Regions from separate parts of the Chitinophaga sp. LS1 genome, predicted to be linked through region 3. Evidence: riboswitches for the same ligand, from Rfam matches in the RefSeq annotation. Region 3 holds a riboswitch; each other region holds the start of a gene.

Region 1 (5,911 bases), 2.2 Mb from region 3:
CCTGCCCGTATACCCTGTGGTATCCCTCTCCTATTATCCTGCCTTCGTGCACCAACACCGCTCCCACCATAGGGTTCGGGGCTACATGCCCTGCTCCAAGGGTAGCCAGCTGAATGCAACGGGACATGAAAAATTCATCTGTAAGGCGGTTCATGACAGTATTTGTATCTTTACTTTTGCCTGCAAAAATATCGTTTACGCAGGGAATTTCCCTTTTTTATACCAGAGCTTATGACCATTCAGGCCGCATTTGTACAGATCATCTCCGCGCTAACCCCCATCCATGGCGATCGGGAAGCTGCCAGTATCGCTCATATTTTAATGGAGCATATTACCGGTCTTGGCAGAATGGATAGGATCGTCTATAAAGATAAAGAACTTACTGAGGATCAGGAGGTTCAATTACCTATTGCACTGGAAGCCATGTTGAGAAATGAACCGGTGCAGTATGTGACGGGAACAGCTTGGTTTTATGGGATGGAATTGAAGGTAACACCGGATGTGTTGATACCAAGACCGGAAACGGAGGAATTGGCAGAGTGGATTATTGAGGATGTGCGAAAGGCGGGCACGCAACCAGGAATATTGGATATTGGTACGGGGAGTGGGGCGATACCGCTGGCGATTAAAAAAAATCTGCCTTTGGCTACTGTTAGTGCTATCGATATAAGTTCGGGGGCATTGAAGATCGCGATAGAAAATGCGAATAAACTATCACTGGCAATTAACTTTTCACTGGTGGACGTATTAGATGCCAATGCAACTGCGGCTTTGCCTTCCTATGATATTATTGTAAGTAATCCTCCTTATATCTGTGAACATGAGAGCGCGGGTATGCAGGAGCAGGTGGTGAGCTATGAGCCGAATATTGCACTGTTTGTACCTGATAATGATCCTCTTCGTTTTTATCGCAGAATAGGTCAGTTGGGGCAGGAGAAGTTATCTGCAGGTGGTGGGTTGTATTTTGAGATTAATGAGGCGTATGGGAAGGAAACGGTGAGTTTGCTGGAGGAGCAGGGGTATGTCAATGTGGTATTGAAACAGGATCTCTATGGAAAGGATAGGATGGTGAAGGCAACTAAATTTTAACATTACAGGGTAATAAACACTGGTATGCCAGGTTACTAAATTTTAACATTACAGGCTATTCAACGATGCTATGCCAGGCAACTAAATTTTAACATTACAAATATTAAACCTGGGTAGCAATGTCGGGTCTTTATAGCAGCAGTCTATAACCTGCATGCGAGCTAACTTCTTTATTATTACTTCTCAATTGGCAAAAAGAACGGCTCCGGAACTTAAGTGGTCCGGAGCCGTTTGAATTTCGTATTGGTATAGTCGTTAGCACTATCTGGCAGAGTTGACCTTTGGACTTACAGTCATCAGATCTGGTTGTAAAAGTAGATCGTAAGACTTGTTTTAGTCGTTAGAGCTATCTGGTATTGATTGATGATCATAAGGATTGCCATAGCCGTCAACCCTATTTAGTTTCAGGCGGTTTAGTAGTTGCCAATACAACCTTGGCACCTATTTCGCGCGCAATCTCCATAATAGACACCACATCCTCTACCGGAACTGACTTTTCTGCATTCACCACGATGGTAGGATCTACTTCCTTGGAATCGCGGGCGATAGATGCGGCAAGCATCTGCTTCAGACTTCCAAAAGCTACCTTGTTGGTACCTACAAAGAATTCTCTTTTATCGTTGATGCTGACAACCACAGTCTGTTTAGACTTGGTATTGCTCTTTGCCTTTGGCAAAGTCAGCTTGATTACATTCGGATTAGCCAGCGTGGATACGATCAGGAAGAAGAGCAGCAGAATGAACAAGATGTCATTCAGCGCCCCGCTGTGCATCTCCACGTGATTTTTATTTCTTCTGTTGCGTAAGTTCATAAGCTTGATTATCTGGTTGGCTCCTGTAAAATATCGATAAACTCAGCAGAAGCAGCTTCCATCTTATTGATAGTCTTGTCTATCTGTGCGTTCAGGAAACTGTAGCCGATATAAGCCACCAGACCGATAATCAGACCAGATGCAGAAGTGATCATCTTCACATAGATACCACCGGCAATGGTGCCCAGTGTGATATCGGAAGTGATAGAGATATTGAAGAAGGTCTGAATCATACCAGCGATGGTACCCAGGAATCCGAACATAGGTGCGATACCGGAAATAATGGAGAGAATCACGAGGTTCTTTTCCATTTTATAAATTTCCAGTTTACCTACATTCTCCATGGATTTCTCGATGCTCTCAATAGGCTTACCTATACGCTGTATGCCTTTGTCGATCATACGGGCAATAGGACTGTTGGTGTTCTTTGACAAAGAACGGGCAGCCTGGATGTTGCCATTGGAGATATGATCACGGATCATTGGCATGAAGTTATCTTCCAGTTTACCTGCTTTGGAGATGGTGAGATACCTTTCTACAAAGGAGAAAACAGCGATAACAGAGAGGATCCCGAGAGGGATCATGAGAATACCACCCTTTGCCAGCAGGTCTAATAAGCTGATATGCTGATCGGCAGCGGCGACGGTACTTGCGCCGGCAGCCACTGTATCGGGCTTAGGCGATAATAAGGAATCCTGGAGTAATGTTACTAATCCTAAGAGCATGAATAAAAATTTAACCTTGCAAAAGTATTACATCAAATGCAACAAGCAGGGAAAGATACCAATATTATGTAAACATTTAACGTATATGTCCCTAAAATATTATCCCCATGCATCATAAGTGGATGATGCACTTCCTCTTGCAGCCATTTCTATGCCAGATGTGAATCAGGTGCTTTTTCGTGCACCTGATGTGGTCAGGTGTTTTACTATAGCTGAATTGAGACACCCCTCTTTTCTCCCACACCTGCATCAGCTCTTCTCCTCCCAAACCTGCGCCAAATGCACGATCGTCTGCACCGCCTTTTGCATATCCTGTATGCTCACATATTCATACTTACTGTGCAGCGCCATCTCACCTGTAAAGATATTAGGACATGGCAAACCCATAAAAGAAAGACGGGAACCATCTGTACCCCCACGGATAATCATTTTCAATGGCTCCACTCCTGCCCTGCGAATCGCTTCTTCCGCATAATCAGTGACCTGCGGATGCAGGTTCAGCACCTCTTTCATATTGCGATACTGCTCTGTAACAGTGAGTTTCGCACTGGCAGTCGGATAATTTGGCATCACGGCATCCAGTATATTCTGCAGGAAAGCCGCATGGTCTTTTAGTTTGGCAGTGACGAAGTCACGAAGAATGAAATCAATTTCTGCATGTTCTACGATACCACTCACTCTCACTGGGTGAATAAACCCCTGACGATCTTCGGTGGTTTCAGGAGAAAGGCTGTCTTTGGGCAGTGCGTCTACGATTTCCGAAGCTATCTTGATGGCGCTCACCAATTTATCCTTTGCTGTGCCCGGGTGTACACTCACCCCTTCGATCACAATTTTGGCCGCATCGGCACTGAAGCTCTCGTCTTCCAGTGAACCCAGTTCGCCGCCATCAAGGGTGTAACCAAAACTGGCGCCGAGCTTAGACATATCCAGTTTTTCTACGCCACGACCTACTTCTTCATCTGGTGTGAAGAGGATGCGGATGGTGCCATGTTTGATTTCAGGGTGCGCCATCAGGTAATGAGCGGCATCCATGATTTCGGCTATACCAGCTTTGTCGTCGGCACCCAACAGGGTATTGCCGGCGGCGGTGATGATGTCGTCGCCTATTTTGGAAGCGAGGTATGGATGAAGGGCGGTTTTGATGATGGTATTATCTTCAGGCAGTTCAATGTCGTCGCCATCGTAATGCATGTGGATGATGGGTTTTACACCTGTACCACTACAGTCACTGCTGGTGTCCATGTGAGAGCAGAAGCAGATCACAGGCACCTCTTTGGTAGTGTTAGAAGGAATGGTGGCGAATACATAACCATGTTCATCCATCTCAGTATCGGTGATGCCTATTTCGTGCAGTTCCTGTATGAGCAGGCGACCAAGGTCCTTTTGTTTTTCTGTGGAAGGAAAACTTTTGCTCAGTGGATCGGACTGTGTGTCTATCTGGACATAGCGCAGGAAGCGCTCAGTAACGGTGTATTTGTAATTAGTGAACATAGTGCAAACGTAAGAAATACTAGTAAAAGTAAAATTTACTATTTATTACTGACAATTATTATAAAAACAGCACATATGAATAGTTTTATTTCATTAAACAGAACAATACACCAAATATTACAACTTAAATAGTTCATTTTATCTTTCTTCATAGGTTTGTGTAGAAATTTGTGCTGCGGTATGGAACCGTGTGCAAATCACGGGCTGACGCGCAACTGTAAATGACGTATGCTGTCATGAAGCCAGATACTTGTCGCAGGCAGATATTTTTTCACCTTATTAAATAATGTAAGTATGCAAACGAATGTTCCCGGCTATCCGCGAATTGGTAGCAACAGAGAATTGAAGAAAGCAAACGAAGCGTATTGGGCAGGCAGGATCTCTTTGGAGAAGTTGCAGATGACTGCCAGACAGCTTCGCCGTCAGAATTGGGAAACCCTGCGTGATGCCGGGATTGATCTGATTCCTTCGAATGACTTTTCTTATTATGACCAGGTGCTGGATATGTGTTTGATGACGAATACGATTCCTGCCAGGTTCCTGGCATTGCAGGCTACACAGGTGTCGGCGAGTAGTCCTGAGTTGTATTTTGGTATGGCGCGTGGGTACCAGAAAAATGGGTTTGACCTGACGGCGTTGGAAATGACGAAGTGGTTTGATACGAACTATCATTATCTCGTACCTGAGTTTGATGGTACACAACAATTTGCTTTAACTTATAATAAAGCGCTGGAAGAATTTGAAGAAGCAAAGGCATTGGGGATACATACCAAACCTGTGCTCATTGGGCCTGTGAGCTTTTTGCTGTTGGGTAAGATCAAAGATGAAAAATTGCAGGCAGCTGATTTACTGGATAAATTATTGCCTGTATATATATCCCTGTTACAGTCTTTGGAAAATGCAGGAGCTACCTGGATCCAGATAGATGAACCTACGCTGGTGCTGGATCTGACACCACAGGAGCAATCAATGTTTTCATATGCTTATAGTAAGATTGCAGCCGTCCTTTCATCCGTTAAATTGTTGTTGACTACATATTTTGGTAGCCTGCAGGATAATACTGCGTTGACTTTGAAACTACCGGTAAATGCATTGCATATTGATCTGGTGCGTGCACCGGAACAATTAGAAGTTATTTTGGAGCATGCGCCCAAACACCTGCAACTGTCATTGGGTGTAGTGAATGGAAGGAATATCTGGAAGAATAATTATGAGAATAGTCTGGCATTAATTAAGAGAGCGATTGCCGTATTGGGTGAAGAGAGAGTAATGATTGGTAGTTCCTGTTCATTGCTGCATTCGCCATATGATCTGGATCTGGAAGAGCTGACACCACAATTGAAAAACTGGATGGCGTTTGCAAAGCAGAAGGTGTATGAGTTGGTGGATATCAGGAAAATTCTGGATGGGGAGGATGCGATTAAGGATGGAGATAAAGCGATTCGGACTGGTGAGCATGTGACCCTGGATGGTGATAACGCGATTCGGAATGATAAGCATACAACCCTGGATGGTGATAACGCGATTCGTAATAGTGATCATACGACCCTGGATGGCATTCATGCGATTCTCGCAGCCAATAAAGCTGCTATGCAGGAAAGAGCCACGGCGAACATCATTCACAAACCAGCTGTAAAAGCCCGTCTGGCAGCATTGACAGCAAACGACGCCAATCGTAAAAGTGAGTTTACCATTCGTCAGCAGGCACAGGAAGCAGTGCTAAAATTGCCGTTATTCCCCACTACAACCATTGGTTCATTTCCACAGACAGAAGATATCCGTAAGCTGCGTG
Region 2 (5,911 bases), 260 kb from region 3:
AAGCAAATGTGCTGTAAAAGGAAATATCCCCTTCGCTGACAAACGCTGCCTGTAATCCCATCTGGTAGTCCTCCCACATCTGCAGGAACGTATTTGCATATGTGCCTGCTACCTCGCTTCTGTCGTTACTCATTTTCAGGAACATGCCCCTGAATTTGCTCTCATCCAGTTGATGATATTGCAATATTCCCAGTGAGTAACTGATGGTACTGCCATCCTCGAGCAAAGAGCCCGGATAATAAATTCTATCTACCTGCTGCAAAACCTGCAGGCCCTTAACGGTTATCAATAAAGGATCGCCGGGGCCAAGAGATACACCATAAATTTTACCTTGTTTTGCCATAACTCAGATCCCCAATATCTTTTTAAATTTGCTGATCACCTTATTCCCCGATTCAATCTTCTCATCCTCTTCAAACAAGATCCCTTTCACAGCCAGATGGTGCCCCACCTGCTCTTTGCCCACCTCCTCCTCAAATCCAATTATCTGAGTTCTATACTTACAAAGCTGGCAATTCATCTCTGGTCTTCCAACTTCTACCTCTCTGATCCGTTCATCGATCGTCTCTAATAATAGGTCATCACATTCGAAACCGGAAGTATATAGTATTGTTTTATCAGTCTGTGCTTTGTATTCGTCCAGCTGCGTATATATCTTTTTCAATAACACGCCTGTAAACAAAAATACCGGGACCGCGATGATCCTCTTATAGGGCAAGAGATTCACCAGGGGCAAGGCTTCCTGCAGCAAAGGCTTTGTCACTCCGATATAGGCCGTCGTTGCAAAGCCAAATCCCATTCCTTCCCACAGCATCCGGGTCATTTTCGCCACATCAGCATTCGCATCCGGATCGGAAGTTCCTCTGCCAACTACAAGCAGACAGGTATCAGAAAGATCTCCCGTACCACCTGCTTCCCGTATAAGTTTCTGTGCGAGTTTTAAAATAGACGGCGTAATGCCTATATGCCTGCCTAGCCGTATCGTCAATCCTTCATACTGGCTTTGCAGGGTATTCATCTCATAAGGAATATCATTCTTGGCATGCGCGCCGGCAAAGAGAATAGCCGGAATTGCCAGGATTTCGCGCACTCCTGCCAGATACATGCGTTCTACCGCCGCTGCATATACGGGATGTGAAAATTCCAGGAAGCCATAATCGACCATATAGTCCGGGTATCGCTCTTTAAGCAAAGCGACCAGCTCTTTAAATCCCCGTACTCCTTCCGGGTCCCTGCTGCCATGTCCGCATATTAATATCCCTTTCATAATAATGCCAGTGGGTTAGGATGTTTGAATGTATAACGCAGGCGGTGCTTGATCTTATCAGAATTGATAATCTTAAAACACAATGGTTTGCCTTCGGCAAAGGTAGGAACTTCCAGCCCTGCTTTTTCAGCTGCCAATGTATAGTAAACTTTGCGGGTCGGGTGTTCATCGGCAGCAGCATGAAAAATATCTCCCCAAACCTCCTGTTCAATGAGCGCACTGATCAGTCCTAAGCAATCGTCCTGGTGGATCACATTGATAGGGGCATCTCCGTTTTCCACATCTTTTTTGCCCGCCAGGAAGTGCGCCGGCATACGGTCGTACCCGATCAAACCTCCTAATCTAAGTATAGTAGTGGTAAATTTCGTTTGTGAAAGGAGCAGGTTCTCTGCCTGCAACAGGGCTTGTCCGCTACCTTTGGTCGGGGGTACTATGTCCTTTTCCGTAATTTCCCTGTTCAGGTCAGGGTATACGGAGGTGGAGCTGATAAACAGCACGTGTTTGACAGGGCTTACCTCAATTGCCTGAATCAGTAGGGCAATCTGGGCAGGGTGATAAGTGGTAATATCCGGTCTGCGACCGGGTGGGAAATTGATGATCAGGATATCGCTATCCAGGAATGCCTGCAGGTCATTACAGTCAATGGCCTGGTCGGTGATGGTGACCTGGTAGGGGAGTACCCCTTTTTCAGACAGTGTTTCCAGCTTTTCTTCACTGGTCACAGACCCCTTAACCTGGTATCCCTGCTGAACAAAAAGTTCGGCTAATGGTAAGCCGAGCCAGCCACAGCCTAAGATGCTGATGGATCTGTTCTTTGTATACTCATTCTGTTCCATTGTCTGATTTACTGAATTTGTGCCTCAAATATAAATCAGCATACAATGAAATGATGATACTTACGAAAATTATTCCCACAATATTGTTCTGTGTGTCGCTCAATTCCAGGGAAGTATTCCATGTACTGAGTATTTTATAGATGGGAATTGCGAAACACATGATTGTGATTAGTACATTTAATTTGAACCGGTGGTTTTGGATCTTCTTCTGGTCGAAGGTCTTGAGTAGTTTGCTGAGCAACATGGAATCGCAGGTGCCTGTGAGGATTAATCCCAGGGAGAACACTACGCCACCCAGGATTGCGTAGATCCATTGGTTTGATACTGCTACAGCATAACCAAAGGCTGCAATCTGCGAAGAGGTATCGAAGATGAACCCGAAGATGATGCCTGTGAGTATTACTGTGAACGGATTCAGGCTTTTGTTGAATGCATTCGGGATTAATTTCTGTCGGATACCGGCCATTTGTACCTGACCTCTCTTCAAATAGATAAGGTTAGAAATACCCATAAAGAACAGCATCAGCGAGGCAGTCCATTCAACCACGATATCCAGCAATGGTGGGATATTGAAATTGTTCTTCAGTATACAAAGGAATAATGCAATGGCGGTGACCATAATGCCATGTCCAAATGTAAAGAGGGTACCTACCCATTTGCTCCATGTACTTTTGTGCATGTGGAGGCGGTAAGTATAACCATCGATCACTGTAATGTGGTCCGGGTCAAGTCCGTGGCGAAGGCCAAGGACAGCCAATACGATAAATCCTGAAATATCGGTTCCCATAATTTAAAAATATACGCGCAAACTTCCTTTTATAAACAAGGGTATGCCTGGTGTGATGTGAAAATCATAAACAGGTTCCGCCTCACCTTTCAATCCTGATTCGTCGTAAAACTATGCCTCAGCCTATTGTGTATTGAACAGGTTCTCTGTTTATGAGTCCGGGCATGGATCAATGTGTATTCTCCGGGAGCAAGGTAGGCAAGGGTATATTCACCATTTTCGTTGGTGACGATGCTGTGGTTTATTCTGCTTTCGCTGCGCTAAACGTTACAGGCTGTAACACCAAGGCATCTGGTTCCGGGAAGCAAAGTTGTGGTTTCAGTAAAGTGTTTTGTAAGAGATGCTGAGTCGCAATATCACGTGCAATCTCAGGGTTTACGCCACCATACCAGGCACCTTCGGGGTGAATGAATATAATTGGTCCGCTGGTACATTGACCCATACATTTAGTGCGAACAGTATGAATTTCATCATCCATGCCATGTTTGGTGAGGTGTGCCCTCAAAGCTATAGTGTTTTCGTCTGCACCGCCTTTAGCACAGGTTCCACCATTGCAAATAAAAACCATCTTCTGAACCTTGGTCAGATCTTTAATAGCCATACCTTTTAAAACATTTAATGCAGTTAATTACCCGTTAACGATTAAACAAGCAGACAGGAGAAAAAGCGGCAAGAGCAAACGCAGTGTATGTTGTTTGCAATCCCTGTACTTTTTTCCCGAAAGCATTGGATAAGTAGTTATAGTTTTTGGCAGGTCTTCTGACTTGTTCCACTTTTAACGCCTTCCCGTTCCGGTAGGAACAGTGGCTTTGCAGATGTTAAAAGCGATTGATGGAACTTACAGCAGCGGGAACTGTTCTGGATTTACACCAGATTCCCTTTTAATTTTATCCGCCTGGGAGGCGTATAAAAACCATAAACCGGGGTAAAAGTAGTAAATAAAATTAACTTTCCGGCAGTTAAGGACAATAAACCCACCTTATGAAGTATAACTATATGGATAGTGAAGGGAAGAGTGAGCTGGCGGACGATTTAGATTCGTTAGGGGAGGGGATAAAAACTGGTCTTTGATACCAGGTTTCAGAGTTCCGCTTTTATTGTTATGAATAGAATGCTTTAAATAATATTATCAGCACCACCATCAGGAAAGTTACTGATTGATTTATAAACATCACTTTTCGTAATTCTTCATGTTGAATTTCCCGTTGGTGCTCACCGATATAAGGCTTCTCTACCACCACGCCATGATACACATTCGGCCCGCCGAACCTGCAATTCATAATCCCAGCCAGCGCCGCCTCCGGGTAACCTGAATTGGGACTGGCGTGCTTGTGACCGTATTTAAATATATACTGCCATCCCCGTTTACTGAAGGAGACCAGCACCATCAAAAACGCCGTCACCCTTGCGGGTATATAGTTTGCCACATCATCCAGTCTGGCGGCAAACCGGCCAAAATATAAATAGCGCTCGCTTTTATACCCAATCATAGAGTCCAGCGTATTGATCATCTTGTACAGCATCATAGCAGGTACACCACCTACTGCATAAAAGAGCAGGGGGGCAATCACTCCGTCACTAAGGTTCTCTGACAAGGTCTCCAATACCGCTATCCGGATCTGGTTCTCCTGCAGCTTTGAAGTATCCCTGCCTACGATCCAGACAAGGCGTTTTCTGCCTGCTTCCAGCCCCTGGTGGCATAAGGCGTCATAAACGGCTGCGCCCTCCTGTAAAAGGCTCTTATTGGCCAAACCGTAAAAAACAAAAATACTGTTGAAAATATACCTCGCCCAGAGCGGCAGTATTTCCTGCATGGAATAGAAGAAAGCATACACCCCGAGGCACAATACCACGGTTAATACAGCTCCTTTTAGAATACGTCTGGATCCATTATTGAGTCTCTTTTCACCAAATGCGATCAGATTGCCAAACAACCGCACCGGATGTGGCAGCCACCCTGGATCGCCCAGGAGCAAATCCAACACATACCCTACCACCAAAGGAATCCATATTATTTTTCCATCCATGCATTGATGCCTTTAATCAATAAAGCATTTTTTTCTGGCGTTTGTGTCGCCACCCTGAAATGTTTCGGACTGAGACTTTTGAAATTGCTGGCATCCCTGATAAGTAAACTATGCTCCTCTACCAGATATGCCTTTAGATCAGCAGCAGTACCATTTATTAACTCACATAAAAAGAAGTTCGTTTGAGTAGGCATCACTTTCACATGAATACTCAATGCCGCCATTAAGTTAGCCGTATCCTGCAATAAATCTACTGCATTAAATGTCAGTTGTTCTTTATGCGCCACAATATACAAGCCCGCTTCAATGGCCAGTGCATTCACTGACCAGGGCATTTTTGACACTATTATTTTAGCGATCGTATCAGTGCTACTTAATAAATACCCTAGCCTCAAACCCGGTATTGCATAAGTTTTGGTGAGTGATTTGATGATAATTAAATTCGGTAAGTCATCCAGTGAGTTAACCAGCGATTTTCTTTCATGGGTAAAGTCTACATATGCTTCATCGATCACAAACGTGATTGCAGTATTGTTTAGCAGCAATGCCTGTAGAAAGTCAACTGATAACAAAGCCCCGGTAGGATTATTAGGATTACCTAAAAATACCAGCTCTGTCGCAAATGTAGTATCCTGTTTTAGAGAAGACCATTCAAGATGCGATACTGAAATATCATTCACCCTGCAGGCATCTTCATACTCTGCAAATGCAGGAATGACAACCGTTGCCGATTGGCCTCTCCATGCATGGGCTACCAGATAAAAAGCTTCAGTTGCGCCATTTGTGGCTAAGACTTGTGACGGCGTAATCTCATGCCATTGTGCCAATGCTTCCTGCAAACTTTGTGCGTTTGCTTCCGGATAATTTTTTAATCTGAAAAGTTGTGTGCTCAGGTGATGTACCAAACCAATGGAAAGTCCTTTGTAATACACGTTAGAACTAAAATCAGCAAGAATTTCCCGGGAATACAGATACCTGTCATCTCCATGACCTA
Region 3 (5,911 bases):
GGGTTACGGTAAATGAGCTCAGATCTATTACTGATAAGGTGCGGTCATAATTAGAAGATGTATAGCCGCCGGAGTTCGCCACATACAATTTACTGCCTGTTACCGCCATTTCTTCCGGCTGGCGACCTACGGTCACCGTGCGCAATACTTCGAAAGTGGAGGTATCTGCTTCTGCTACAAACCCCGATCCATCTGTACTGCCACTTGCGGCCGCGTAAGAACTCACATACGCCTTGCCGTTATAAAAGGAAATATACCTGCAGCTCCGTACGCTGATTTCACCCAGGTGTTTGGCGGTATGTTTATCCATCACTTCTACCCTATCCGATCCATTGATCACCGCATATAGCTTGTTGCCATATACTTTCATATCATTGCCTACATCTCCTAATTCCTTTACTATGGAAGGATTAATTTCTCCATATATATTCAGGTTGTAATCGCCTTTGGCGCCATTAAAATAATCGAGGGAGGTCTGGTTCAATCCCATATTTCCTTCATTTAATAAATAGAAGGAACTTTGGTTTGTATCATCCGTAACATGCGTAGCCTCGCTGGAACTGCTGTCAGTACCACTCTTTCTACATGCACTTAATACCAGTAAGACGAAGATCCACTTTCTCATATCAGTTAAAAATTTACACTGGCAGTCATACGATAATAACGTCCCGGCATGGGATAGTTATAAATTACATCGTAGTACTGGTTGAATACATTATTGATTTCTCCTGTCAGTTTCAGCTGACGGTTATGCCATGACACAGACAGGTCATGCGTATACCAGGGTTCTATATAATACTCCGGAATATTGACGCTACCATAGTAACGTGCTCCTACATACACAAAGCTATAATTCAGGTCCCATGCCTTCCAGGACAGGTTGGTGGTAAAAGACCCGCTGTGTAAGGGTACGTATACGATCTGTTGATTATTATTGTCCGTTGCTTTCTGATAAGTATACTTGAGCGAGAAGTTTGTTCCAATTTCTCTGAAGAAGCGTGGCGAGGTCTGCACACCCGCATCTACGCCATAAATATTCACTAATCCGATATTCTGCATTTGCCAGCGGAAGAGTTTACCCGGCACAGCTACGATCTTATCAGTCACCCTGCTGTAGTAAGCATCTGTCTGAATAGCAAAGTATTGCCACCAGCCGGCGGAGGTCTTTGTATAACTGGCTCCTATATCATATTGTTTGCTATATTCAGGTTTCAGGGTGGGATTGCCCGTGGTGGTGTAATAAAGATCATTGAAAGTAGGCATGCGGAAGATGTGCTTATAAAATGTCCTGATCCTTAAAGACGGATCTGCGAATGGTTGCCAGGAGGCAATGACAGTGGGCGTATAAGCTCTTCTATTGCCACCACTGGTATAGAGCTTTGTACTTTCATTGATGATACTCGCTAATACACTTCCCTGCAGATCGATCCTGTTAAAATGTAATTGAGTAGCGCCTGCTACCAATGTGGTGACCCTTGTAGGAATAGAGAAGTGATCAAGGTTCACAGCGGTCATCTGGTTCACCTGGAAATCGGCGGAGAGCGCAACATCCCACCAGTCTTTGATACGGTATTGATTGGCAGCAGATAAATAATATTCGTGCTGGCGGAACCGGTTCATAAGCGGCCCACTCGTAGTTACAATCGTAGTATCGAGATAGCGTACATAATCCAGCATATACTTGCCGTTCAGCTGCATGCTGTACCTGCCGGATTTTTGGTTATAGCCTCCCTGTATAAATGCATTTCGATCCCACTGACGCTGTCCGTTTTCAAAATGCCCTTTCACAATGGGACCTGGCAGGCCACGGGCGGAGTTATAATAATAACCCTGTACGTGCCAGTTACTGCTATCTTTGCCATTGCCATATACACCTGCTTCTACGCGCCAGGCATCGATGTCTCCATTCTTTCGTACAGCAGTGGTGTCATAATCATTATAGCGATAACGGAATTTGTATTGTCCGTCTGCATGGGTCCATTCTGAGCTGACAATAGCTGCTATTTTATTTGACAGTTTTTTTTCTATTCTCATGGAAGGATTGATCAATCCAAAACTACCGGTCTTAAAGCCTGCTTTACCATGTAGGGTTTCAGCTCCCTGAAAGACAGGTTTTCTGGATTGCAAATAAATAGAGGCTGCTGAAGCAAATCCTTTTGCAGGTTGGAAGATTACGCCTTTCTGGGCGTTGTAGAGGTCTATTTGTTCAATATTGTCAAGGGAAAACCGCCCTAGATCTACTGTGCCGTTTTGTGCATTGCTTAGTTGAATGCCATCATAAAATACACCCAGCTGGTTGGTACCCATGCTATGTACATTGAGCGTTTTGAGGCCGCCTATGCCACCATAATCTTTGATCTGAACACCTGAGAAGAACCGGGCAGCATCTGCCACGGAGAGGCTATTCATTTTTTCCAGTGCCTTGCCGCTGAGGGTTTGAACGGGCGTAATCGCACCGGGTTTGGCAGAGAAGATCGTAATCGTCTGTAAGGTATGAGTCGTATCATTTTGCTGTGCCTGTAAATGCAGGCACAGCAAAATGAAGCTTATTATAAAACTGGTTGTCTTCATATTAATGGAACACGACCATGGCTGGATACAGATTGTCCGTGTAGGAAATTGCAGATTTTAAAGTTGCGTCTGCGGCGCTGTAAGTATAAAGTGTATTGTTAGCGTCCCCATAGAAACCTCCTGTTGTGATCAGTACAAGGGTGTTTTTCGCTGCGTCGTAACCAATACCTTTACCATAGAAGTAGTGGTCAGCTGGCAGGGTGATATAAGCGCTGCTCAGGGAGCTGTTGTTGCCGGAAACATAGCGGTATACCTTCTGGTCATCGCTCAGCACATAGACCGCATTCTCCTGGGTAGAAGCGACGATAGAGCTGCTGGTGAATACCCATTCGTTATAGCGAACATTAAACGAGGTGGTGATCGTATCGACCTTCAGTGTAGACGGATCGATTTTGAGCAGGGCATTTGTTTGCGCAGCATATATGTAGCCATCTTGACCCTGGGCAAAACCAGCTATTGCAGTACCTAAATTCTTTGCTATGGAGTAGTCGCTGGTCTTCAATGCTACGATACCGTCGTTAGCAGTTAATGCAAATACATAGTTGCCTGATTTGAGCATATCGCTAACGCTACCACTTACACCTGTGATTTTGGTACCCACGCTCAGGGAAGATAAGGTTACCGGATAGATACCATCGTCTGTACTGAGCAGCCCATTGCTATTGTCAATACCGATGAATGCATGACCGCTAGCCGGCAAACCTGCATTTCTGGCGCTTTCTTTCAGGGAATACTCATCAGCGGCTACCAGTGGACCGCCATAGTTGGTTACCAGGTAAAGTTTTCCATTATAAATGGTGCCATATTCGAGGGTGGTGGAGGTCGTTGCCAGCGGGCTGGATGGGTTCACTGCCAGGTAATTGTCCTGCGAAAGGGTATCCGCATTATAGCTGCGGAAGCTCAGGTCTCCTCCTTTGGAACCGAAGTTGCCTTCATTTAAAATGAAATAACCATTGTCATAAGTGCCTTTGGAGATAACTGAAGTATTATCATCTTTTTTACAAGAGACTACGAAGAATACGGCGAATGCTAACAGGAGCGTGTGTAATTTTCTTTGCATGCTGTTTTAATAATTGTAATAGTTGAAAGGTTCCCGACGGAATAGATCATTCAGCATGATAAGCGTAATATCATTGTATATCCCGAAGCTTTTCACCCGAAAGCGCTGAATGGATCTATTGCATCGTGGCAGGTCTTCTGGCTCCCTGATTTTCCGGCGGCCTTCCCATCCATGGTGGACAGTGGCATAGAGTAGAACCGGAAATAATACTCAGGTTACAGCTACGGGGATAGCTCCGGTTTTGCACCGGATTCCCTTTTAAGCCTATCTAGTGACAGGCACCAAATGCGGCACAAACCTACACTATGGGGGTGGAATAACCAAATTGAAACGTTTTTTCGCCTATCTTGCCGCAAATTTTTAAATAATCCGTTTTGCTGAGACAACTTTTCCTGTTTGTGGTCCTGCTTTGCGGCGTTATGTGTAGCTATGCCCAGGGGAACCTGAGTAAGACTGTATCAGTCACCATGACCCGCCAGCCGATATCTTCTGTACTGGACGCCATTGAAATTCAGGGTAATTTTCATTTTTCTTATGTACGGGAAATGGTGCATGCCGATAGTCTTGTGTCGGTACGCGCCAATCACAGGACTGTGAAGCAGGTACTGGACCAGTTGTTCCAGGGCAGTGTTGCTTATAAGGATGCGGGCAACCAGTTGATGCTGCAGCCGAATAAGGAGAAGTGGTTCTATGTGAGCGGACATATTACGGATGGCAGTAATGGGCAACCACTGAATAATGCGAGTGTGTATGAAGGGGTGCAGCTGATTTCGACTATGACAAACGATCAGGGGTATTACCGGCTGCGGCTCAGGGAGAAAGAACGGCCAATGCCTGTGATGCTTACGGTGAGTAAGGAATTATATAAAGATACAATTATGATGGTGGCGAGCGGGTATGATCAGGACATCAGTGCGAGTATCAAGCCTGCGGCACCAATCACGTTGGGTATAGTGGATGTGAACCAGTATTCGAGAGTGAGTGATACATGGTTTGGAAAGGTGTTTTTAAGTTCCAAACAGCGTATGCAATCTCTGAACTTAAGCAGATTCTTTGCAAATCAGCCTTATCAGACCTCTTTATTACCCGGGTTGGGTACCCATGGTAAGTTGAGTTCCCAGGTAGTAAATAAGATATCGGTGAATTTTATTGGGGGGTATACGGCCGGGTTAAATGGGGTCGAAATATCCGGTGCTTTTAATATAGATCAGAAAGATGTGAGATTTGCCCAGTTTGCCTCACTTTTTAATCTGGTGGGTGGTAAAATGGAAGGCGTGCAGATAGCTGGTTTGCATAACCTGGTCATTGATTCAGTAAAAGGTCTGCAGGCAGCGGGTATCAGCAATATTACAACAAAGGGATTTGTCGGTGTACAACTCTCTACTACTTATAATGGTGCGAATGGTGAAACCCGGGGATTGGGCGCTTCAGGGATTGTGAATATTTATAGGAAGAATAGTTATGGTGTGATGATGGCGGGGGTTGGAAATATGAATACAACGACCATACAGGGTGTGCAGGCAGCTGGGGTGTTCAATATGGCAGAAATGCTGAAAGGTGTGCAGGTGGCTGGTGTTGTCAATGCGGCTGATACTACCGAAGGTGTGCAGGTAGCAGGCCTCATCAACGTTACGCGGGTATTGAAAGGTGTGCAGGTAGGTGTGGTGAATTATGCAGATTCGTCTGATGGGTATAGTATTGGCGTGATTAGTATTGTGCGCAGGGGGTATCATCAGTTATTGGTATATAATACAGAGCTGTTGCCGTTCAACCTGGCGTTTAAGTCAGGGAATAAAAAGCTGTACAGCCTGATTATAGGAGGAGCAAGTTTTATGGAAGGGTCGAAGGCGTACAGTTTTGGGTATGGTATTGGAAAGTCGTATAAAGATTATAGTGTAGAGATTACGGAGCAGAATTTGTACCTGGGGAGTTGGGAGATGGTAGGTACGATGGCACGGTTGCAGACGGCGTGGAATAAGGAAATAGGTAAAAACGCCAGGATCTTTATAGGGCCAGCGTTTACCTTATATTTTAATAGTAAGGATGCAAATGTGGAAGGGTATAAGAGCCGGCTGCCGGGCCCATATGGGGCATTTAAATTTAATGACAACCTACGTTATTGGTTTGGCTGGCATGTGGGCTTTAGTTTCTTCTAAGAATTTCTTTCGTACTGGCGATGGCTACCAATTTCTCCTTAAAATTCAGTAAATTTGCCGCTTCTTTTTCAAATTTAAACACTGGTAAATGTCAAAAGTCAAAGTAGGTTTTGTGCAAATGAAT

The links. A riboswitch is a leader RNA that binds a small molecule or an ion and turns the genes downstream of it on or off. The one in region 3 is predicted to bind cobalamin.
Region 1: linked by a shared signal. The riboswitch ahead of metE (5-methyltetrahydropteroyltriglutamate--homocysteine S-methyltransferase) and the one ahead of QQL36_RS24790 (DUF5074 domain-containing protein) in region 3 are both predicted to bind cobalamin.
Region 2: linked by a shared signal. The riboswitch ahead of QQL36_RS25760 ((2Fe-2S) ferredoxin domain-containing protein) and the one ahead of QQL36_RS24790 (DUF5074 domain-containing protein) in region 3 are both predicted to bind cobalamin.

The regions. Positions count from the first base shown of each region.
Region 1 is NZ_CP128362.1:8,250,897-8,256,807, forward strand. It holds gene ribD (bifunctional diaminohydroxyphosphoribosylaminopyrimidine deaminase/5-amino-6-(5-phosphoribosylamino)uracil reductase RibD) at 1-154, opposite strand, end outside; gene prmC (peptide chain release factor N(5)-glutamine methyltransferase) at 232-1,089, shown strand; gene QQL36_RS33770 (ExbD/TolR family protein) at 1,484-1,900, opposite strand; gene QQL36_RS33775 (MotA/TolQ/ExbB proton channel family protein) at 1,909-2,625, opposite strand; gene pepT (peptidase T) at 2,875-4,119, opposite strand; cobalamin riboswitch at 4,255-4,392, shown strand; gene metE (5-methyltetrahydropteroyltriglutamate--homocysteine S-methyltransferase) at 4,414-5,911, shown strand, end outside.
Region 2 is NZ_CP128362.1:6,272,827-6,278,737, reverse strand. It holds gene cobI (precorrin-2 C(20)-methyltransferase) at 1-343, opposite strand, end outside; gene QQL36_RS25775 (sirohydrochlorin chelatase) at 347-1,267, opposite strand; gene QQL36_RS25770 (SDR family oxidoreductase) at 1,264-2,103, opposite strand; gene QQL36_RS25765 (NAD+ synthetase) at 2,090-2,890, opposite strand; gene QQL36_RS25760 ((2Fe-2S) ferredoxin domain-containing protein) at 3,132-3,491, opposite strand; cobalamin riboswitch at 3,622-3,823, opposite strand; gene cbiB (adenosylcobinamide-phosphate synthase CbiB) at 3,991-4,917, opposite strand; gene QQL36_RS25750 (aminotransferase class I/II-fold pyridoxal phosphate-dependent enzyme) at 4,902-5,911, opposite strand, start outside.
Region 3 is NZ_CP128362.1:6,010,407-6,016,317, forward strand. It holds gene QQL36_RS24780 (YncE family protein) at 1-625, opposite strand, end outside; gene QQL36_RS24785 (TonB-dependent receptor) at 631-2,571, opposite strand; gene QQL36_RS24790 (DUF5074 domain-containing protein) at 2,573-3,631, opposite strand; cobalamin riboswitch at 3,741-3,932, opposite strand; gene QQL36_RS24795 (hypothetical protein) at 4,006-5,787, shown strand; gene QQL36_RS24800 (carbon-nitrogen hydrolase) at 5,876-5,911, shown strand, end outside.